One region of the Actinoallomurus rhizosphaericola genome, then DNA from elsewhere that is predicted to be linked to it. Evidence: riboswitches for the same ligand, from Rfam matches in the RefSeq annotation. Region 1 holds a riboswitch; the other holds the start of a gene.
What was found. A riboswitch is a leader RNA that binds a small molecule or an ion and turns the genes downstream of it on or off. The one in region 1 is predicted to bind cyclic di-AMP.
Positions count from the first base shown of each region.

Region 2: linked by a shared signal. The riboswitch ahead of NE234_RS24360 (C40 family peptidase) and the one ahead of NE234_RS07935 (CHAP domain-containing protein) in region 1 are both predicted to bind cyclic di-AMP.

Region 1 is NZ_JAMXMW010000003.1:50,156-57,861, reverse strand. Features, by position in the region: gene NE234_RS07950 (tetratricopeptide repeat protein) at 1-1,077, opposite strand, end outside; gene NE234_RS07945 (class II 3-deoxy-7-phosphoheptulonate synthase) at 1,266-2,597, shown strand; gene NE234_RS07940 (NlpC/P60 family protein) at 2,763-3,779, opposite strand; cyclic di-AMP (ydaO/yuaA leader) riboswitch at 3,785-3,967, opposite strand; gene NE234_RS07935 (CHAP domain-containing protein) at 4,259-5,272, opposite strand; cyclic di-AMP (ydaO/yuaA leader) riboswitch at 5,273-5,420, opposite strand; gene NE234_RS07930 (beta-1,3-glucanase family protein) at 5,981-7,168, shown strand; gene NE234_RS07925 (FadR/GntR family transcriptional regulator) at 7,652-7,706, shown strand, end outside.
Region 2 is NZ_JAMXMW010000011.1:166,210-173,915, forward strand. Features, by position in the region: gene NE234_RS45460 (C40 family peptidase) at 1-267, shown strand, start outside; gene NE234_RS24355 (C40 family peptidase) at 301-1,278, shown strand; cyclic di-AMP (ydaO/yuaA leader) riboswitch at 1,605-1,775, shown strand; gene NE234_RS24360 (C40 family peptidase) at 1,833-2,336, shown strand; gene NE234_RS24365 (gluzincin family metallopeptidase) at 2,463-3,857, shown strand; gene NE234_RS24370 (M48 family metallopeptidase) at 3,854-5,248, shown strand; gene NE234_RS24375 (acetate uptake transporter) at 5,291-5,950, opposite strand; gene NE234_RS24380 (glycosyltransferase family 4 protein) at 6,196-7,323, shown strand; gene NE234_RS24385 (rhodanese-like domain-containing protein) at 7,431-7,706, opposite strand, start outside.

The DNA of each region.
Region 1 (7,706 bases):
GTCGTCGATCATGGCCGCGCCGGGGCCGGCGACGCGGTAGAACCAGCCGCGCTTGCCGACGAGCTTGCCGGCCGCGCCCGCGGCCGCGCCGAGCAGGACCTTGGCGCGGCCCGCCTCGAGGATCGCGCCCTGCATCCCGGCCGGGCTGTGCAGCGGGCCGATCTTGCCGACGAACTTGCTGAGCTGCTTGGCCATGCCCTCCGGCGTGATCAGCTCCAGCGGGATCATGCGCCCCTGACCGGCCGACGCCGGGCTCTCCGACAGGGCGAGGATGTCGTCCGGCTGCAGCATCCCCTGCGTCGCCTCCTGGATGACCGGGAGGATGCCGGTGCGGAGCGTGATCATCCTGGTCTTGATCGGGATGCGGCGGGCGCCGACGGCGCGCTCGTCGACCGGCGGGATGTTCGGCGCCTTCTCCGGCGCGAGCTCGCCGAAGTGCTGGTGCAGCATCTCCTTGATCTGCTTGTTGCGCGGGTAGATGGACGCGCCGCGCTGGAGGATGTCACGGGCGCCCGCCGGGTCGCCGGCCTCCAGCCGGAGCGCGGCGAGGAGCGTGTAGTCCGAGGCGTACACCAGGTAGTCGGGGGCCAGCGCGATCAGCTCGGTCTGGTACTTCAGGGCGCGCGGCTTGTCGCCCCGGTCCACCGCCCACTTCGACAGGCGCTTGAGCGCGTGCCGGCGCAGCTGGGAGTCGTTCACCACCGACTCGAGGATCGCCTCGGCGTCGTCGACCCACCCGCCGTCCTTGAGGACGTCGGCCAGCGTCAGGGCGTACCACGGGATCGTCGGGTACTTCTCACGGGCCTGCCGGACGATCTGGGCGGCGCGGCCGTAGTCGCCGCGCCACTTGTACGCCTCGGCGAGCGCCGCCGTGGCGAACCGCGTGTCACCACCGGCCGCGACCGCCTGCTGGGCGATCTGCTCGGCCTTCCGGTCGTCGCGCTCGTTGGTGAGGACCAGCCAGGACAGCAGCGACAGGCCGTCACCGTCGAGATCGGACCGCTTGGACTCGAGGAGCTGCTGGGCCTCCTCGGGCTTGCGGAGCCAGATGTCATAGGCGCGGCTGCTCGTGCTCATTGTCGAAACCTCATGCGTCGTCGGCGATCTGCGGGAGTCGGCCCATCATCTCAGAGTTTCCGGGCGGCCGAAGCGGGACCCGTTCACCGCCGGTTCACCGCCGCGGGATGGGCGGATCGTGGAAAGGAGGGGGGATTTCGCAGGTTGCATGACCCGGGCTTGTGGCCCGGTCGATACCCTTGGGTCTCGTGGACCTCCTCGATTCCTGGCGCGACCTTCCGGCCGCGCAGCAGCCCGACTGGCCCGACCCGGCCCGGCTCCAAGACGTCGCCGCGCAGCTGCGCAAGCTTCCGCCGCTCGTGTTCGCCGGCGAGTGCGACCGGCTCAAGGCCCACCTCGCCGCCGTGGCGCGCGGTGAGGCGTTCGTCCTGCAGGGCGGCGACTGCGCCGAGACGTTCTCCGGCGCGACCGCCGAGGACGTGCGCAACAAGCTGAAGACCCTTCTGCAGATGGCCGTCGTCCTGACCTACGCCGCGAGTGTCCCGGTCGTGAAGATCGGCCGGATGGCGGGGCAGTTCGCCAAGCCGCGGTCCAAGCCGTCCGAGGTGCGCGACGGCGTGGAGCTGCCCGCCTACCGGGGCGACATGGTCAACGGGTTCGACTTCACGCCGGAGAGCCGCGTGCCGGACCCGGAGCGGCTGCTGCGGGCCTACCACGCCGCCGCGGTCACGCTGAACCTCACCCGCGCCTTCACCCAGGGCGGCTACGCCGACCTGCGGCAGGTGCACGCCTGGAACCACGACTTCGTCGCCGAGAGCCCGGCCGGCCGCCGGTACGAACGGCTGGCCGCGGAGATCGACCGGGCGCTGGCCTTCATGCACGCCGCCGGAGCGGACCCCGAGGAGTTCCACCGGGTCGAGGTCTACTCCAGCCACGAGGCCCTCCTCCTGGACTACGAACGGGCCCTGACCCGCATCGACTCGCGGTCCGGCCTGCCGTACGACGTCTCGGGCCACTACCTGTGGATCGGTGAGCGCACCCGGCAGCTCGACGGCGCGCACGTGGAGTTCATGCGCCACATCCGCAACCCCATCGGCGTCAAGCTCGGGCCGACTACGACCGCCGAGGAGGCTCTCGCGCTCATCGAGCGGCTCGACCCCGACCGCGAGCCGGGCCGGCTCACCTTCGTCACCCGCATGGGCGCCAAGCGGATCCGCGAGCACCTCCCATCCCTGGTCGAGAAGGTCACCGCGAGCGGCGCCCAGGTCGCGTGGATCTGCGACCCGATGCACGGCAACACCTTCGAGTCGGAGAGCGGGTACAAGACGCGCCGGTTCGACGACGTGCTCGACGAGGTCGCCGGCTTCTTCGAGGTGCACCGGGCGCTCGGCACCCACCCGGGCGGCGTGCACATCGAGTTCACCGGCGACGACGTCACCGAGTGCGTCGGCGGCGGCCACGACATCGTCGAGGACGACCTGCACCAGCGGTACGAGACGGCCTGCGACCCCCGCCTCAACCGCGGCCAGGCCCTCGACCTGGCGTTCATGGTCGCGGAGATGTACCGCGTCGGGAAGTGATCCCCGGCTCTCGCCGCTGAGCGGGTCCGCGTGGCCGTCTGATGCCACGCGGACGACGCCGGCGGAGAAACGGATCGGCGGGCGATCCGGGTGTGCTCGTCTCCGACCACGCGGACGACGCCGGCGGAGAGACGGGCCGGGGCGGGCGATCCGGGTCTGCTGGTCTCAGACCACGCGGACCGCGCCCGCGAAGGGGCGGGTCGACAGGTCGGCGATCCGGACGTGGTCGCCGGTGTGCGGCGCGTGGATGAACTTCCCGTCGCCGATGTACATCCCCATGTGGTGGATGTCGGAGTAGAAGAAGACGAGGTCTCCCGGCTCCAGCTGGTCCCGGGAGACGTGCACCCCGGCGTTCCACTGGTCGCCGCCGTAGTGCGGCAGGTTGATGCCGACCTGTTCGTAGGCCCACATGGTCAGGCCCGAGCAGTCGAAGCCCTGGCCGGGCGTCGCGCCGCCCCAGACGTACGGGACGCCGAGCTGGCTCAGCGCGGCCCGTACGGCGCCGACCGCCTTGCCGGGACCGCCGGGGATCTCGGGCACCTTCTCGCCCTTACCGGCGCGCTCGACGGCGTCCTGCAGGAGCGGCTTACGGACCTTCTCCAGCTCGGCGCGGATGGTGGCGCGCTGCCGGGCGAGCCGGCTTCTGAGGACGGCCGCCTCCGCGGCGCGGTCACCGGCGTCCTGGCCGGTCCGCTGGGCGTTCTGGATCGCCTCGGTGAGCTGCCGGATCTCGGTGTCGTCCTGCTGCGTGAAGTAGTGCAGGGTCGAGGCCCGGTCCAGCAGCGCGCGCGGGTCCGAGGACGCGAGCAGGGCGGGTGAGTCGTCGGCCGTGCCGTTCATGTAACGAATGGCGGCGAACCGGCCGACCTTGCGCTGGATGGCCTTCAGCGTTACGGCGGCGCGGGCCGAGGTCTGGCCGGCGACGGCGGCGGCCCGCTGAGCCTGCTCCAGGCGCACCTTAAGGCCGTTGTACTGCTCGGTGAGCTGTTCGAGCCGGTCACTCAGTTGGCCGGCGCGCTGCCGGAGCGCGTCGATGCGAGGGCCGGGGCGTGCCGTGTCGGCCAGTGCGGGCGGCGCGAGCCCGGCGACGACGAGGGCGAAGGTCACGACCGCCGTACGGCGGGCCGTGCCCTTCCCGGGATGAAGAGGGTCGCGGGTGTCCGCGGCGCGGGATCGATCCATCCAGATGCTCCTCTCCTCAGGCCGCCTACCGGGTTAGCTGACGGGTTCGGACGAGAAGGAGCCCTACCGCGGGCCGTCGGCGACGGACGCGGATTCACCCCGGTGCGAAGACGAGGGAACGCCCCGTGCCTCCGTGAGTGGGTCCCCGGTTCCCCGGCGCGCCACGGCGCGACGGGCGATTCGGCGGTCCGGCCGTCTCTCGGCCGGTGACGACTCGCTGGAGATTAACGGATGGTGACGGGGCGTCCAACGCGAACATGCGGAGATGGCCCGGGGGATCGCAGGATGGTCACTCCGGGTGATGTACGGCTGGTCCTTTGCGCCTAGACGCCGCGGTCCCCGCCTGCCTCCGGGTGGGAGGAGACGGGGACCGCGCGGACGGCGCTGCGAGCGGCTCGGCGCCGCGGCTCAGGCCACGGACCTCGGGACGAGGGCCGCAGTGCCCTCGCCCTCAGGCCACGGACCTCGGGGTGAGGGCCTCAGGACAGGACGGACTCGGACTGCGTCTCGGACTCGGTCTCGAGCGAGCCGTTCTGCGACACCGCGGCGTGCAGGGTGTTCCAGAACGCCAGCTCGACGTCCTCCTCCAGCTCCGCGATCTTGCCCCAGAACTCCTGGTCCTCGGCCTTCGCGGCGGCCTCGGCGGACAGGACCGGCATGAGCTGGGTGCTGGCGTCGGCCGCGTCCAGGTCGGCCACGCTGACCTCGGCGGGCAGCTCGACCGGCGTGCGGTGGTGCTTGCCGCGCTTGCGGACCCGGACGTTCGGCGCCGAGACGGGCACCTTGACCTTCGACTTGCCGACGGCCAGGGCCACCGTCCCGAACAGCACGACGGCCAGCAGCCCGGTCAGGGCGGCCTGCTGGTCCGGCAGGGGAGCCGACGGGGCGGCCGAGTCGTGGGCCGCGGTCGTGTGCGCGTCGACCTGCGCCTGGACGTCTTTGCCGATCTCCTTGACGGCGGGCGGGGGCGCGGCGTGCTTCGGAGCGTAGTTCTGGTCGGCCTGGGTCGTCTGCGGGGCGGCCGGCGCCGCCTTGACCTTGACCTTCGAGGGATAGCCGAACCCGACCACCTGGCTGATGTCCCGGGTGGCGCGCGTCAGCGCGTTGTTGTGGTTGGCCTCGATGGTGTGCAGCGTGTGGCCGTCGACCCGCTCGACGATGCCGACGTGCTCGATGTCGCCGATGCTCTTGCCGCCCGACCACGAGAAGAAGACGATCGCGCCGGGCTCGGCCTTGTGGCCCCAGGCGCCCTGCTTCTTGAACCACTTGGCGTGGTCGGGGGTGTAGGCGAACTGGCCGGTCCAGTCCTCGACGCCGGCCTTGTCGGCCGCCCACGCGAGGAACATGTCACACCAGGCCGACGTCTTGTAGACCGGGTCCTTGTCGACATGCGTGCTGTACCAGTCGCCGAATTTCGTGTAGCCGCTGGCTTTCTCGTGATAGCCGAGCTGACTCTTGGCGACCTCTAGCAGTTTTTGACCTACTGAATCCATTCGCTCCCCTTTTACCGCCTACCGGGTTAGCTGACGGGTTCGGGCCAGAGGTAGCCCTACCGTGCGTGACGGATTCACCCCGAGGGACTGATGGGTCCCCGGCTCCCACGACGCTGGTTGCGCCGCCGGGACTCGGCGGTCGGCCTGCAACCCCCTGGTTGGAGGTTGGTCACAGCCCGATCTCGGCGAAATCTAGCCGAACTCTCGCAACAACGGCAACGCGTTCGGAAACGAAAGTCTGACACCGATTGCTCACCGAGCGTAGCCGCGCGTGGAGGTGCCCGGCCGGGTAACGCACGAAAAGGCGCTCTCACGTGCGGCGGAGCGCGCCGGGCGAAGTCGGCGGCGGTTTCGGGCGGAGCAGAGCCGAGCAGCGGACCGTCCCATAAAAAGTGACGAACACGGCATTCGGCAGGGTCCTCTCGGCGAACATCCGGCCCCCACGGGCGCATACGCCGGCGAGTCGCGGGTCGGCCCTCTCGCCGTGCGACCCGTGACGCGCGGACCCTCTCGCCGTGCGACCCGTGATGTGCCGCAGGCCACCGGCGCTCGTTCACCGGCGCTCGTTCATCGGCGCCCTAACCGATCCTGAAGCGCACCTTAAGCCCCTTACGCGGAGGTTCCCCGGCCGCTTCGCTGAACGCCTGACGCGGTCGTACGGAGTCGTTCAAGTCGCATGAAGAAGAAGGGGAACACGTGAACAGCAGGATGATCGGCAGAAGGTCGTTCCTGGCGTCGACGGCCGCCCTCGGCGCCCTGGCCCTCGGCGGGGGAGCGACGGGATGCGCCCCGTCGTCCCGGGCCCGGAGCACGGCGGCGACCGCGGGCGGCCTGCCGCTCACCGCCGTGAACCGGACCGGCGCGCATGCCGCCGCGCCGGTCTACATGTACGTCCTCGGGGTCGACCCGGCGACCGGCGCGCAGGGGCACGTGACGGCGGACGGCGCGTTCGTCCCCTGCGCGGCGTCGGACAACGGACCGGACGGGTTCGCCGACTACGCGATCCCGTTCCGCGACTCCGGCAAGGCGACCGTCGTCCTGCCGAAGATGTCGGGCCGGGTCTACTTCTCGATCGGCGACCGGCTGCGCCTGAAGGTCGTCACCGACGGGAACGGCAGGCCCGCCCTCCAGTATCCGGCGGGCTGGGTCGGTACGGACCCGAACTACCGGATCCTGCACGACTGGATCGAGTTCACCTACAACGACGCCGGGATGTTCTGCAACACGACCGCGGTCGACATGTTCAGCGTCCCGCTCGCGATCCGGCTCGCCGGAACCCGCACCCGGACCACCGGCACCCTGGTGCCCGGAGGCCGTGACCGGATCTTCGCCGCGGTGGCGGCGCATCCGGACTTCGCCCGGCTGGTCGTAGGGGACCGGCTGCGGGTCATCGCGCCCGGGCACGGCATCGAGGCGGGCCTGTTCCCGGCCGACTACTACGACTCCTACATCGACGCGGTGTGGAGCAGGTACCGGGGGACGCCGCTGACGGTGCGGACGGACGCCGGCACGTACACCGGGAGGGTCACCGGGGAACGCCTCACCTTCAGCGGCGGCGCCCGGACCCCCGCGTCCGTCGCCAGGCCGTCGACCCGCGACGTCCTGTTCTGCGACGGCGCGCTCGCGGCGCCGAACGACGGAGTCACCGGACCGGTCGCCGCGATCCTCGGCGCGGCCTTCAACCGCTCGACGCTCCTCTCGGACGCGTCTCAGCCGGTCACCGATCCCGCCCGGTACTACCGGGAGGCCGTGACCAACCACTACGCCAAGGCGATGCACGAGGCCGCCGCGGACGGCGCCGCGTACGGCTTCGCCTTCGACGACGTGGCCGGCCACGCCTCCTACATCCAGGACGGCGCGCCCACGTCGGTGACGGTGACGCTGACGCCGTTCTGAGCCGGCGCCCTGATGGCCGGAATCGGTCACTGAGGGACCTAGGGGGCGAAACGCCGCCCGTCCGCGCCCGTCCGGCTCCGGCCGGTCGCGGACGGCGCTCCGGCCGTTCCCGGGGCGTCCGGTGTCGGCCCAGGTGAGGCGCGGTGTCCCGGCGCGGGTCCGGCACCGGCCGCGGCGTGTCCCGCCGGGACGGGACTCGCCGCGGCCGACCGGTTCCGCGGCGACGCCTCGTGCTCCGTACGGCCGGGCGGGACGGCGGAACGCGTCTCCGGCCGAGCGGCGGCCGTTCGTCTTCCTGTTTGAATCATGACCCGGGAGATGGAGGGGCGCCGGTGACGGAGGAGGCCGCGGTCATGAGCGAGACGACGTCCGGAAGTCAGGCGGGCGGGCCGGCCTGGTGACGGGGGGAGCCCCCACCGGCCGGAGCGCCGCGCGGGACTCCGCGTGAGACGCCGTGCGGACGAACGGGACGGTGGGTGACCCGTGGCGTTCTACGGTGGCCGCGGGCTGCACGGCCAGACCGTCGAGGCCGTCGCCG
Region 2 (7,706 bases), on a different contig from region 1:
TGCTCCGGTTTCACGATGAAGGCCTACGCGGCGGCCGGGGTGAGCATCCCCCGCGTCGTCCCGGACCAGTACAACGCCACGAGCCGGGTGCAGCGAAGCAACCTGTCCCCAGGCGACCTCGTCTTCTTCGACGACCTCGGGCACGTCGGCATCTACGTCGGCGGCGGCAAGTTCATCCACTCGCCGCACACGGGCTCGTACGTCAAGATCGACAGTCTGAGCAACGTCTGGTACAGCTCGCACTACGTCGGTGCGGGCGCGCTCTAGGGACGGATCATCATGGCCAAGGAGCGTACGCACATGCCCAGGACCGGCCGTCGGTTCATGACGACCGTGGGGTTCCTCGCCGTCGCCGGGCTCGCCCTTCCCGCGGTGCCCGCGCACGCCGACCCCGGCGCCTCGCTGAGCGCGGCGAAGAAGCAGCTGGCGCAGCTGAACGACAAGGTCGACCAGCTGAGTAACCAGTACAACCAGACCAAGGCCGACTGGAAGGCCGCCCAGAGCCGGGTGAACGCGCTGAGCAAGTCGGTCCAGGCCGAGCGCAAGACCTTCCAGCAGCTGCGGCTGCGGGTCGCCCAGCTCGCCGCCGAGGCCTACAAGACCGGGGACAACGGCTCGATCCCCACGCTGGTCGGCTCCAACAACCCGGACGCCGTGCTCTCGCAGATGTCGGCGTTCACCGAGCTCGCGCACAACCGTACGGCCGAGTTCCAGCAGTACCTCGCCTCCGCGCAGCGGCTGGAGCGTGAGCAGGCGCTGCGCGTCCAGGCCGCCCAGCAGCTATCGGCGAAGAAGACCCAGCTCGACGCGCAGCGCAAGCAGGCCAACGCGGCCATCCAGAGGCAGCTCAAGCTGGTCCACCGGCTCGGCGCGGGCATCGACCCGGGCAGTTCCAAGGAGAACTGCTCCGTCCTGGCGTCGGGCAAGGCGGAGATCGTGCTGCAGTTCGCCTGCGCCCAGCTCGGCAAGCCGTACGTCTTCGGCGGCGCGGGCCCGAGCACCTGGGACTGCTCCGGGATCACGATGGTCGCCTACCGCAAGGTGGGCATCAAGCTCAACCACTGGGTGCCGGACCAGTGGGACGCCAGCCGCCGGGTCTCCAAGGCCGACCTGCAGCCCGGTGACCTGGTGTTCTTCCACGACCTGGGGCACGTCGGCTTCTACCTGGGCAACGGCAAGTTCCTGCACGCCCCGCACACCGGCGACGTCGTGAAGATCTCCAACCTCAGCGACTCCTGGTACGCCTCCACCTTCATGGGCGGCGGCCGGCTGCTCTGAGACCAGGCGGCAAGGTCGCTCTGAGAGCGGCCGGTACGGTCGCCGCGCGACCGGACGACAACTGAACAAAGGACGCCGACAGGCCGGGGGGACGGACTCCCGGCCGGCGCACCGAGGCGCGGACCGGATCCGGTCGGCCTGCCGGCGTCAGACCTTTCGAATCTTCCGCACCGATGGTGCGGATCGCGGCGCACGCCATGTGCCGCTCGGCCGGGGCCTCCGTCAGCGAGGCGCGTAGTGGTACGCGCCGCGTGGGCGTGCCGCTCCCGGTCTGTCAGAGATGCAGAGAAACGGTCATCACCGAAGTGGCCCGACCGGGCCGACGATGGCCGTGAGCGCCTAATCCGTGGGCACACGGAGCCGGGGAACCGAGCGCGCCTGACGGCGCGGGTCTTCACGGGGGTGAATCGGGGCGCCTGTTCTCCCACAGGCATGCCGTAGGGCGTCTTCCAGCCCGAACCCGACAGCTAACCCGGTAGGCGTAGTGGAAGGAGAGACCTCTGTCTCGCAACCCCTCGACCGCTTCGTCCCTGCGCCTCCGCCTCGCCGGAGGCATGGTCGCCGCGGGTGCGGTCCTCGCACCCGTCGCCCTGACGGCCACCGCCGCGCACGCCGCGGCCCCCCAGACGGCCGTCACCGTCGCCAAGGCGCAGCCGAAGCACAAGTCCTGGAGCCAGCGGCACAAGGTCGGTCTGAAGGCGGTCGCCATCGCCCGCAAGCAGATCGGCAAGTGGTACCGCTACGGGGGCGCCGGGCCCAGGACGTTCGACTGCTCCGGTCTGGTGCAGTACTCCTACCGCAAGGCCGGTATCCGGCTGCCGCGCACCGCGGGCCAGCAGCACCGCCACATCAAGCGGCACGTGCGGTGGAAGAACCTCGCGGCGGGTGACCTGGTGTACTTCAACGGGAACCAGCACACCGGGATCATCTCCAAGGTCGTCGGCCACAAGATCTACATGATTCACGCGTCGCACACGGGCACGCGGATCAAGCAGGTCCGGATCGACAACAACAGTTACTACCGCCACGCGTTCTATGGCGCCGCCCGCCCCTACTGAGCCGGGCTGAACGCCGCGCCGGCGCCGCGATGGCACGCCATCCGGGGCCGAACCGGCTGATCATCGCCGGGGCCGTCCACACGGACGGCCCCGGCGTTCTCAGTTTCGCCCGCTACCATCACGCCCATGTCGTCGGCGGGCACCTGGCAGGGTCGGGTCGCCGCGCTGACCGGAGCGGCGATCGCGCTGCAGCTGGTCACCGCGGTCGGCTACGCCACCCTGCACCGCGAGACGGGGCATGCGGCCGCGTCGCTGCGGAGCGCGACCACGGCGCCCGCGCCCACTCCGGCCGTGGTGGCGTCCCTCCTGCAGCGCCGTTCCCGCGCCGTCCTCGGCCATGACCGCGCCGCCTTCCTCGCCACCGTCGACCCGTCGGCGCAGGCGTTCCGCGCCGGGCAGCAGACGCTGTTCGACAACCTGGCGAAGGTGCCCCTGGCGGCCTGGCGTGAGTCGCTCGCGGACACGCGTGCCGCCGCGGCCGCCGACGACGGCTGGACGGCGCGGCTGACCCTCACCTACCGGCTGCGCGGCTTCGACTCGAGAGACGTCGCCTACACGCAGTACCTCACCTTCGAGCGGCGCGGGGACACCGGCTGGGTCGTGTCCGGCGACGGCTCCGCGCACGGTCTGCGCGACGACCCGCAGATCTGGGACGGACCGGACCTGACCGTCATCAAGGGCCGGTACAGCCTGGTGCTCGCCGAAGGGGGCTCGGCGGTCGGTGACGGCTCCCCGGCCGGCGACGGCTCGGCGGCCGGGGACGGGACGGGAGCCGGGGACGGCACCGGAGCCGCCGGCGGGGCGGAGACGCGGACCGCCGACCTCCGCGACATCGCCCGCCGGCTCGACACGGGCGTCGGTCTCGTCTCCAAGGTCGTGGGCGACCACTGGTCACGGCGGGTCGTGGCGCTCGCGCCCGCGACGGAGCAGCAGGCCGAGGAGCTCGCCGGGGACGTCCGCAACCTCGGCGACATCGCCGCGCTCGCGACCGTCAGCGGCGGCGGCGGAGACCCGGACGGCGGCGCGGATCGCGTCGTCATCAGCCCCACCGCGTTCGGCCGGCTGAACGGGCTCGGCCGGCACGTCGTGCTCACCCACGAGCTCGTCCACGTCGCGATGGGCGGCGCCCGTGACAGCCGCACTCCGATGTGGCTGGTCGAAGGGCTCGCGGACTACGTCGGCTACAAGGACTCCGGCGTCTCGACCCGCGCGGCGGGGCGCGAGCTGGCCGGTCTGATCTCCTCCGGCGGCCTGCCGTCGTCGCCGCCGGGCCGGAGCGCGTTCACCGGATCGGGCGAGCGCCTGTCGGCCGCGTACGAGGAGGCGTGGCTGGCCTGCCGGATGATCGCGGAACGCTACGGTGAGGGCAGGCTGGTGCGGCTCTACCGCACCGCCGAGGCCGAACCCGGCAGCGCCGGAGACCCGCGGATCGAGGACCGGGCCCTGCGCGCCGTCCTCGGCGTCGATTCGAGCCGGTTCGCCGCACAGTGGCGCGCCTACCTGCGAAAGGAGCTGACGTGACGGAGGCCGGTGGCCTGGAGGACGCCGGGCCGCCCCTGCGCGCGGAGGCCGAGCACCGGTCCGCCACGCGGGTGGCGTCGCACGGGGCGTCCCGCCGCGCCGCGGCCGTCGCCGCCGTGGTCCTGGGCGCGTTGCTGGTCGTCGTGGTGGCGCTGGTGACCCCCTGGCATCCCCTCGCCGGAGGCCGGGCCGCCCCGGACCCGGCGCTGGACTTCACGCGAGATCAGCTCGCCCACAGCGAGAGCTTCAGCGCCGCGCTGAACGGCCCCGCGTACGGCGGACTCCTCGCCGGACTGCTCGTGGTCCTCGTCCTCGGCCTGACGCCCTGGGGCGCCCGGCTGCTCGGCGCGGCCATCCGGTGGCGGTCCCCTTCGGAGACGAGGCCGCGGCTCTGGCGGCACGGCCTGCGGCTGCTCGCCGTCGCGGTGGTGCTGTCCGCGCTCACCCAGCTGGTCGCGCTGCCGTTCGGCGCGTGGTCGGAGTCGGTGCTGCGGCGGTACGGCCTGTCCACCCAGGGCTGGGGCTCGTGGCTCGGCGACCGGCTCACCGGATTCGGCGTGAGCCTGGTGATCTGGGTCGTCGCGCTGCTCGGCCTGCATCTGCTCATCCGCCGGTTCCCCCGCCACTGGTGGGCGGGCGCGGCCGTCGGCGGCTTCCTGCTGGTCACCGCGGTCTCGTACGCCTACCCGGTGGTCGTGGAGCCGCTGTTCAACGACTTCACCTCGATGCCCGCCGGGCCGCTGCGCACGGACCTGCTCCGGATGGCGCGCGCGGACGGCGTGCCGGTGCGCGACGTCCTCGTCGCCGACGCGTCCAAGCGCACGACGGAGCTGAACGCCTACGTCTCGGGGTTCGGCTCGACCCGGCGGATCGTGGTGTACGACACGCTTCTCGCGTCCCAGTCGCCGCAGGAGGTCGAACTCGTCGTCGCGCACGAACTCGGCCACGCCAAGCGGAACGACGTGCTGACCGGCACCCTCGTCGGCGGGCTGGGGGTCGCGACCGGCGCCTGCGTCCTCTACCTGGTGATGACCTCGCCGCGCCTGCTGCGCCGGGCCGGGGTCCGGTCGGCGGCCGACCCGCGGTCGACCGCGCTGCTGCTCGCCGCCGTGACCGTCCTCGCCCAGGCGGCCGGGCCCGTGCAGAACCTCGTCAGCCGCCACATCGAGGCACGGGCCGACGCGCACTCCCTCGCGCTCACCCGCGACCCGGCGACGTTCATCGCGATGCAGCGGTCGCTCAGCCTCCGCAACCTCGACGACCTGTCCCCGGGGCCGTTCGCCTACGCGCTGTGGAACACCCACCCCTCCGGGCCGGAGCGCATCGCCATGGGGCGTGCGTGGGCCCGCCTGCACCACGTGCCGGTGCCCCCGGCGAGCGTACGCCCCTGACCGCGGTCGCGATCAGGGGCGTACCCGGGGTGCGGGCGGCGGCTACTGCGGGACCGGGCTGGCCTCGACGGAGCGCCGGGCTCCGAACGGGGAGCCGACCGGCAGGGAGTACCGGCCGTCCATCCCGTTGACCACGCCGGCCGCCGACGTGTACCAGGCGACCGCGGCGGTGAGGACGCCCACCCAGCCGCCGAACTTGATCGTGCCGCTGCTGTGCGAGAAGTTGCCGATGAACAGGATGATCTCGGTGAGCTCCAGCGTGAGGAACACTCCGAAGACCGCCGCCGTCACCTGCGTGCTCCACAGGAGCATGTACGTGTTGAAGATCGCGAAGGCGAGGAGGATCCAGCCGAGGTCGTTCTGGATCAGATCCTCCGGGTTCGCCTTCGTGGCCGCCGCCGTCGCCGCGGCCGTGGGCGCGACCCACCGGACGTACAGCCCGAGGCCGATCCAGAACCCGCCGTACGTCGCGAACGCGGTCGCGCCGAAGACGTTGCGGTTGCGGAACTCCCACATGCCGGCCAGCAGCTGGACCAGGCCGCCGTACGCGAACGCGTATCCGAGCCAGGCGTCCGTGCCGTCGGTCCACCCGGCGTTCTTTGCGGAGAGAAGGAAGGTGGTCAGCGCGAACGCCGCCAGCCCGAGGGGGGCGGGATCGGCTATCGCGGAGACCGGAGTCGGGGGTCGGGGGCTTTCGGTCATGGGTGGCTCCTCCTCGTCGTGAAGCTCACCGCCGTACCTCGTCAGGTCCGCTTCGCATGCTTCGCAGGCCGGGCGGGGGCCGGGCGGCCAGGACGCGCGTAACCACATTAACTCCCTGTTTCGCTCTGGTCACGGGGCCGCGTAAGAGTGATCGTGAAACACGCGCGATCCTGCGTAAGAGGGATCGCGGAACACGCGCGATCCTGCGTAAGAGGGATCGCGGAACACGTGCGATCCTGGCAGCGATGAGGAAGACGCTCGTCGTGACCAACGACTTCCCGCCCAGGCCGGGCGGCATCCAGGCGTTCGTGCACAACCTGGCGGTCCGCCGGCCGCCGGGCTCCCTCGTCGTGTACGCCCCCGCGTGGGAGGGCGCCGCCGAGTTCGACGCCGCGCAGCCGTTCCCAGTGGTCCGCCACCCCAGGCCGCTCATGCTCCCGGTCCCGCCGGTGCTCCGGCGCGCCACCGAGATCGTCCGCGCGGAGGGCTGCGACTCGGTGGTCTTCGGTGCGGCGGCGCCGCTCGGGCTGCTGGCGCCGCGGCTGCGGCGGGCCGGCGTCGAGCGGTTCGTCGGGATCACGCACGGCCACGAGGCGGGCTGGGCGGCACTGCCCGGGTCGCGGCGGCTGCTGCGCCGCATCGGGGACGAGGTCGACGTGCTCACCTACCTGGGGGAGTACACCCGCAGCCGGATGGCCCGCGCGCTGTCGCCCGCGGCGGTGGCGCGGATGCGGCGGCTGGCCCCCGGCGTCGACGAGACGGTGTTCCATCCCGGAGCCGGGGGAGAGGAGATCCGGGCCCGGCACGGCCTGGCGGACCGCCCGGTCGTCGTCTGCGTCTCCCGCCTGGTGCCCCGCAAGGGGCAGGACGCGCTGATCCGCGCCTGGCCGCGGGTGCGGCGCGTCGTCCCGGACGCCGCCCTCCTGATCGTCGGCGGCGGCCCGTACCGCTCGGCGCTCGAACGGCTCCGCGCCGACCTGGGCGTCGCCGACGCCGTGCGCCTGACCGGCACGGTCCCGTGGGAGGAGTTGCCGGCGCACTACGACGCCGGCGACGTGTTCGCCATGCCCTGCCGGACCCGCCGTCGCGGCCTCGACGTCGAGGGACTGGGCATCGTGTACCTCGAGGCGTCCGCCACCGGCCTCCCGGTGGTGGCGGGGGCCTCCGGCGGTGCCCCCGACGCCGTTCTCGACGGTGAGACCGGCGTCGTGGTCGACGGCGACTCGGTCGACGCGGTCGCCGACGCGGTGATCGGCCTGCTGCGCGACCCGTCCGCGGCCCAGGCGATGGGCAAGCGCGGGCGCTCGTGGGTCGAGCGCGAGTGGCGCTGGGAGGTCCAGGCCGCCCGCTTCGCCGCCCTTCTTGGCCCCTGATCCGGGCCGCGCGCGAACGCCGATCAGCAGCACGCGCGCGGACTCGGCTCAGGTTCCGCAGACCGCGCGGCCTTGGATCAGCAGCCGCGAAATGGGGGCAGATCCGGTCAGCAGCCGCAGAACGCGCTCGACACCGGTGCGGTGAGGGGATCGGCGGGCGTGCCGACGCGCCCGGTCGCGGTCTCCACGATGAACCCCTCGCGCACCCAGTACTCGTAGCCGCCGATCATCTCCTTCACCCGGTAGCCCAGCCGTGCGAAGGCCAGCGCGGCCCGGGTGGCGCCGTTGCACCCGGGACCCCAGCAGTAGGTGACGACGGCCGTTCCGGGAGGGATCAGGGCGGGAGCCCGCTCGGCGATCAGCGCGGTCGGCAGGTGCAGGGC